One region of the Kitasatospora sp. MAP12-44 genome, then DNA from elsewhere that is predicted to be linked to it. Evidence: riboswitches for the same ligand, from Rfam matches in the RefSeq annotation. Region 1 holds a riboswitch; each other region holds the start of a gene.
What was found. Region 1 has a riboswitch for S-adenosylmethionine ahead of P3T34_RS34515 (putative leader peptide). Riboswitches for the same ligand answer to the same signal wherever they lie in the genome.
Positions count from the first base shown of each region.

Region 1 (2,255 bases):
GGACACCGCCCACCAGCCCGAGCACGGCACTGTACGCCGTCACCTCCAGGGTGATGAATAGGCCGTCGGTGATCACCGGACGTACGAACCAGTACTGGAAGCGGCCCCACTCGTAGAACGGATTGGTCACCAACCCGTGCGCGATCTGGGCGACCAGCACCGCGACGATCGCACTGGTGATCCAGCGGCCCGGATGCCGCAGCGGTATGACCCGCTGTGCCGAGAAGGGACGGGCAGCCCGCGCGGGATCGACCGCTGCGTCGGCGGGGTCGACCGGCGCGGGGGAGAGCATCGGGGGCAGGTCCGTCGCGGGCGGATACGTCGTGCCTGGTGGCACGGCGGGGAGCAGGGACTCACTCATTCAGGGACTCCAGCGAATGCCTTTGCCGCGCCCGCGCCGGGAGTGGTCGCGCAGCGGGGCGAGGACCACCTGCGGGGCGTGCCGGAGCGCGCCGCATCGCGGACGGTGTGGACGAGGGGAGCACACCGGGAAAGGCATGCGTCAGGAAGCCATCAGGCAAAGAGCCTCAGGCAGAAGTGGTCAGGCCTGACAGAGGGCGCTGCTGGAGGCGGGACACAGTGCGCTGCTGACCCGGCGAAGATCGATGTGGCGGCTCAGGAACGCCGCGGCACGGCCGTGGCGGCGCCATGCGGCCATCCCCGGACCTGCGTACATCGCCGTCACCTTCGCCAATCTGCCCCAGCGGGCCTCGCGCTTACCGATCGTCGTTCGGTCCGGTCGTCACCTGGGGCACCCCGCCGCGTGGGAGGGTTGCCGTGCAGCGAGCCAGGGCTTTTCGCTGACACTCATGACCGTTCTGGTGGGCAAAAGTTAGGCGCACTCCGCGAGGAATGTCAACGCCTGACCGGGGTCTGAGATCAGGGGTGGGCCGGCGCGCTCGGCCAGGGCCGTGGCACGGCGTCCACTCCTCCTACGGTTCATCCAACTTCCCTGAGGAGCAAGCGGGTTCAGCGGCGCTTCTGTCGCCTGGTCAGCCCGACGGGAACACCGGCGGCGCAGTCGGTGTTGATCTTTACAGGATTGTGCCGGACCCGGATAGCGGGTTACGGTTCACCCAGGTCATGAGTGTCAGCGTCAAGCCCTGGCTCGCTGCACGGCAACCCTCCCACGCGGCGGGGTGCTCCAGGTGACGACCCGGCGGAGCCGAAGACGGTGCCGTAAGCGCGAGTTCGAGCCGGTGCGGCCGATCGGGACGGAGGCGACGACAGTGCGGGACACCCTCAAGCGGTCTGCGGCCCTCACCCTGAAGGTCGTCGCGGTGAAGGCCCAGTGCCGGGTCACCACCACGTACTCGCGGCGTCACATCGATCTGCAGCGCGTCGCCACCGCGCTGTGTCCGGCGAACGCGAACGCCCCCGTGCGGATCGCCTCCGCGCCGCGCAGCGCCGCCTAGCCCGCTCTCGCCGGACCTCGAACCCGAACACCGAAGCTCCCCGGTCCCGTTACCGGAGGCGCCGCCGTTCGGCGTGTCGCGTCGTCCCAGCCGAGACACCCATCCGAAGGAAGCGGTACACCCATGCCCGAATCCCGCGCAGCCCTACACCTGGCCGTCGCCCTGGACGGCGCCGGCTGGCACCCCGCAGCCTGGCGCGAGCCCGATGCCCGGCCGCACGAACTGTTCACCGCGCCCTATTGGGCCGACCTGGTCACCGAAGCCGAGCGAGGCCTGCTGGACCTGGTGACCATCGAGGACTCCCTGGGCCTGCAGTCCTCCCACCCCACCGAGCCGGACGAGCGGACCGACCACGTGCGCGGTCGGCTGGACGCGGTGCTGGTCGCCGCCCGGATCGCGCCGCTGACCCGCCACATCGGACTGCTCCCGACCGCAGTGGTCACCCATACCGAGCCGTTCCACCTTTCCAAGGCGATCGCCACCCTCGACTTCGTGAGCACCGGACGCGCCGGGGTCCAGGTCAAGGTGGACGGCCGAGCCGACCAGGCGGCGCACTTCGGACGCCGTACGGTGCCGCGCCTGCGGATCGAGGACCTCGCCGCACCGGCGGGGCAGGCACTGCTCCGGGAGCTCTTCGCCGAGGCCGACGACTACGTCGAGGTGCTGCGCCGGCTGTGGGACAGCTGGGAGGACGACGCCGAGATCCGCGACGTCGCCACGGGCCGCTTCGTCGACCGCGCCAAGCTGCACTACATCGACTTCGAGGGTGGCAGGTTCAGCGTGCGGGGGCCCTCCATCACACCGCGTCCGCCGCAGGGGCAGCCCGTCGTCGCCGCACTG
Region 1 is NZ_JARZAE010000004.1:7,565,233-7,567,487, reverse strand. Features, by position in the region: gene P3T34_RS34520 (amino acid ABC transporter permease) at 1-292, opposite strand, end outside; SAM riboswitch class IV at 708-815, opposite strand; SAM riboswitch class IV at 1,080-1,192, shown strand; gene P3T34_RS34515 (putative leader peptide) at 1,230-1,415, shown strand; gene P3T34_RS34510 (LLM class flavin-dependent oxidoreductase) at 1,539-2,255, shown strand, end outside.

Region 2 (2,255 bases), 5.2 Mb from region 1:
GGCTCCTCCGATGTGCTGGAGCGCCTGGGCATCCGGCTCGACCTCGGCGCCCGGCGGGTGGCCGAGATCGCCGAGGAGGTCGGCCTCACCTTCTGCTTCGCCGCCAAGTTCCACCCGGCGATGCGGCACGCCGCCCCGGCCCGCCGCGACCTCGGCGTGCCGACCGCCTTCAACATCCTTGGCCCGCTGACCAATCCGGCCAAGGTGACGGCGCACGCGGTCGGCTGCTTCGACACCCGGCTGGCCGCGCTGATCGCCGGGGTACTGGCCCGGCGCGGCTCCAGCGCGCTGGTCTTCCGCGGTGACGACGGGCTGGACGAACTGACCGTCTGCAGCACCTCGCGGGTGTGGATCGTGCGGGCCGGCGAGGTGACCGAGACCGTCTTCGACCCGCGCGAGGTGGGCATCGAACTGGCCGGCGTGGAGAGCCTGCGCGGCGCGGACGCCGAGTACAACGCCAACGTCGCCCGCCGGGTGCTGGCCGGCCAGCGCGGACCGGTGCGCGACGCCGTGGTGCTGAACTCCGCGGCGGCGCTGGTCGCCCTGGAGCTGACCGATGCGCCGCTCACCGAGCAGCTCGCCGCCGCCATGGCGCGCACCGCGGCCGCGATCGACTCCGGCGCCGCGCAGGCCACCCTGAAGAGCTGGGCCGAGGCGACCGCACGCGCCTGACCTGCGGGTCTCATGGTTGTCCGGATGGCGGGACGGTGTTTGACCATCCCTCGACCGCTGGTTAAAGTCTTCGTCAGGTCATGAGTGACAGCGCGACTAGCCCCAGCTTGCTGTCCGGCAACCCTCCGTCCGTGGCGGGGTGCCCTGGGTGAAGACCAGGCCAGGCGGCGACAGGTCCGCATGGCAAGCGCGGGCCACCGGTCTCTTCACTCCCGGGGTCCAGACCCCTGGAGGAGTGCATCCCCATGTCTCTCGACACCCGTTTCCTCACCCCCCTGGCCGTGCTCGGCTCCGCCGTCGAGGTCCCGCTGGTGAGCGGCGAGAAGGTCACCTACGCCGCACTCGACTACGCCGCCAGCGCCCCCGCGCTGCAGCGGGTCTGGGACGACGTGGCCGCCTACGCGCCCTACTACGGCAGCGTGCACCGTGGCGCCGGCTACCTCTCGCAGCTCTCCACCGACCTGTTCGAGCAGAGCCGGCGCACCGTCGAGGAGTTCCTGGACCTGCGCGAGGGCGACCAGCTGGTCTTCACCCGGGCCACCACCGACTCGCTGAACCTGCTGGCGGGCGCGCTGCCGGCCGGCACCCGGGTCTTCGCCTTCGAGACCGAGCACCACGCCTCGCTGCTGCCCTGGCGCCGCGAGGGCCTGAGCGTCAGCTACCTGCCCGCGCCGCGCTCGCACGCCGAGGCGGTCGCCGCACTGGAGGCCGCGCTCAGCGCGCAGCCCGCCGAGCACCGGCTGTTCTGTGTGACCGGCGCCTCCAATGTCACCGGCGAGCTGTGGCCGATCGCCGAGCTGACCGAGGTGGCGCACCGGCACGGCGCCCGGGTGGTGCTGGACGCGGCCCAGCTCGCGCCGCACCACCGGGTCTCGGTGCGCGAGCTGGACGTGGACTGGATCGCCTTCTCCGGGCACAAGTTGTACGCCCCGTTCGGCGCGGGCGTGCTGGCCGGGCGCTCGGACTGGCTGGACGCGGCGGAGCCGTACCTGGCGGGCGGCGGCGCCAGCCGTACGGTGGCCCGCGAGGCGGACGGTTCGGTGGCCGTCGAGTGGCACCGGGGCCCGGCCCGGCACGAGGCCGGCTCGCCCAATGTGATCGGCGCCTACGCGATCGCCTCCGCCTGCCGCGCGCTGACCGAGGCCGGTTTCGACGCGCTGCAGGCCCGCGAGGAGCAGCTGGTTGCCCGGCTGAAGGCGGGTCTGGCGGAGCTCCCGCAGGTCAAGGTGCTCAGCCTGTTCGGCGAGGACGCCGCGCGGGTCGGCGTGCTCTCCTTCGTGGTCGAGGGCTGGAACAGCTCGCACTTCTCGGCCGCGCTCTCGGCGGAGTACGGCATCGGGGTGCGCGACGGCCTGTTCTGCGCGCACCCGCTGGTGCGCACCCTGCTCGGCGGGGAGCAGGCCGCGCCCTCCGAGTGCGGTGCGCCCGAGCCGTCGCTGCCGGGGGAGCAGAGCCTGAACGCGATCCGGGTCAGCTTCGGCGCCGGCACCCCCGACGAGCACCTGGAGCGCTTCCTTGGCGCCGTCCGGGAGTTGCTGGCGGACGGCGCGCGCTGGACCTACCGCAACGAGGGCGGCCGCTGT
Region 2 is NZ_JARZAE010000004.1:2,408,924-2,411,178, reverse strand. Features, by position in the region: gene trpD (anthranilate phosphoribosyltransferase) at 1-672, shown strand, start outside; SAM riboswitch class IV at 749-868, shown strand; gene P3T34_RS11345 (aminotransferase class V-fold PLP-dependent enzyme) at 918-2,255, shown strand, end outside.
Region 2: another riboswitch for S-adenosylmethionine. It lies ahead of P3T34_RS11345 (aminotransferase class V-fold PLP-dependent enzyme); the one in region 1 lies ahead of P3T34_RS34515 (putative leader peptide).

Region 3 (2,255 bases), 2.8 Mb from region 1:
GCGGCCTTCAGCCGGTGCGTGCGGTCCAGCCGCTCCAGGGCCGTGCGGTAGATGGTGGCGGCCATCCGACCCAGCGCCTGGCCGTCCTGGTGGCGGTGGTGGCGCACCCCCACGTCCACCTGCGCCAGCGCGTCCAGGCCGGCCAGCTCCAGGGCGTCCACCAGCAGACCGAGCTCCACCCCGTAGCCGGTCGGGAAGTGCAGCCGCTCCAGCAGCGAGCGGCGGGCCGCGTACTCGCCACCCAGCGGCTGGACGAAGCCGGCCAGCCGCGGCCAGTGCAGGTTGAGCAGCGGCCGGGCCACCAGCTCGGTCACCCGGCCGCCGCCGGCCGGTACCACCGCGCCGTCGGTCTCGAGCGGCCGGTCGTACATCGCCTTGACCAGCTGGATCGCCGGGTCGGTGAGCAGCGGGCCGACGATCCCGGAGACGAAGGCCGGGTCGAACTCGCGCAGGTCCGCGTCGACGAAGCAGACGATCTCGCCGGAGGTCACCAGCAGCGAGCGCCAGAGCACCTCGCCCTTGCCGGGCACCGCGGGCAGCCGCGGCAGGATCGCGTCGCGGTGCACCACCCGGGCACCGGCAGCCGCGGCCACCTCGGCCGTCCGGTCCGAGGAGCCGGAGTCGACCACCACGACCTCGTCCACCAGCGGCAGCCGGTCCATCAGCTCGCGGCGGATCACCGTGACGATCTCGCCGACCGTGGACTCCTCGTCCAGCGCGGGCAGGACCACGCTGACCGTCCCGGCGGGACCTGCCGCGCGCTTGGCGGCGAGCAGCGCGGCCGGGGGGCGGTCGGCCGCGGTCCAGGACCGCCGACGCAGCCAGGACGCCGCTTCCGGGAGTAGCGCGGGGCTCTGCTCGGCTGGCAAATCTCGCTCCTTGTCAGGTCGTCTCGCGTTGCGGACGGTACGGGCCACATCGCGGGCCTTCCGATACAGTCTTCGTACAGCGGTCAGACCTTCGCACGCCGGGGTCGGCCGCACCGCATGACCACAACTTCACAGAGCTCATCCAGAGGGACTGAGGGAACGGCCCGTCGAAGTCCCGGCAACCTTCTCGCACGGCTACTGACCACTTCGTGGTCGAGGCCCCGGCGGGACAGGTGCCAATTCCGTCCTGTGTCGCGCCCGCGGCACGGGGAAGATGAGGAGAGAGGCCTCCGCCATCATGGCTGTTGACGTATCTGCACCCACTTCGACCGTAGATCTCGGTCCCGCCGCCGCGCTGTCCTGTCGCGAGTGCGGCACGCGCTTCGAGCTCGGCCCGATCTTCGCCTGCGTCGAGTGCTTCGGCCCGCTGGAGATCGCCTACGACTTCGGCTCCTACCAGGCCGAGGAGCTGCGCAAGCGGATCGAGTCCGGCCCGGCGTCCATCTGGCGATACGCGCCGCTGCTGCCGGTGCCGGCCGACGTGGCCGACAAGCCCAACCTGAACCCGGGTTGGACCCCGCTGGTCAAGGCCGACAACCTGGGCCGCGAGCTCGGCTTCACCGCCCAGCTGCACGTCAAGGACGACTCCGGCAACCCGACCCACTCCTTCAAGGACCGGGTGGTGGCCTGCGCGATCGAGGCCGCCCGCGCCTTCGACTTCACCACCCTCTCCTGCTCCTCCACCGGCAACCTGGCCGGCGCGGTGGGCGCGGCCGCGGCCCGGGCCGGCTTCAAGTCCTGCGTGTTCATCCCGCACGACCTGGAGCAGGGCAAGGTCGTGATGGCCGGGGTCTACGGCGGCGAGCTGGTCGGCATCAAGGGCAACTACGACGATGTGAACCGCTTCTGCTCGGAGCTGATCGGCGACCCGGCCGGCGAGGGCTGGGGCTTCGTCAACGTCAACCTGCGCCCGTACTACGGCGAGGGCTCCAAGACGCTGGCGTACGAGATCTGCGAGCAGCTGGGCTGGCGGCTGCCCGAGCAGCTGGTGATCCCGATCGCCTCAGGCTCCCAGCTCACCAAGATCGACAAGGGACTGCAGGAGCTGATCAAGCTCGGCCTGGTCGAGGACCGCCCGTACAAGATCTTCGGGGCCCAGGCGGCCGGCTGCTCGCCGGTCTCGGCGGCCTTCAAGGCGGGCCACGACGTGATCCGCCCGGTCAAGCCGGACACCATCGCCAAGTCGCTGGCCATCGGCAACCCGGCGGACGGCCCGTACGTGCTGGACATCGCCCGCCGCACCGGCGGCGCCGTCGAGGACGTCACCGACGCCGAGGTGGTCGACGCGATCCGGCTGCTGGCCCGCACCGAGGGCATCTTCGCCGA
Region 3 is NZ_JARZAE010000004.1:4,809,785-4,812,039, forward strand. Features, by position in the region: gene P3T34_RS22510 (glucosyl-3-phosphoglycerate synthase) at 1-869, opposite strand, end outside; SAM riboswitch class I at 1,005-1,150, shown strand; gene thrC (threonine synthase) at 1,168-2,255, shown strand, end outside.
Region 3: another riboswitch for S-adenosylmethionine. It lies ahead of thrC (threonine synthase); the one in region 1 lies ahead of P3T34_RS34515 (putative leader peptide).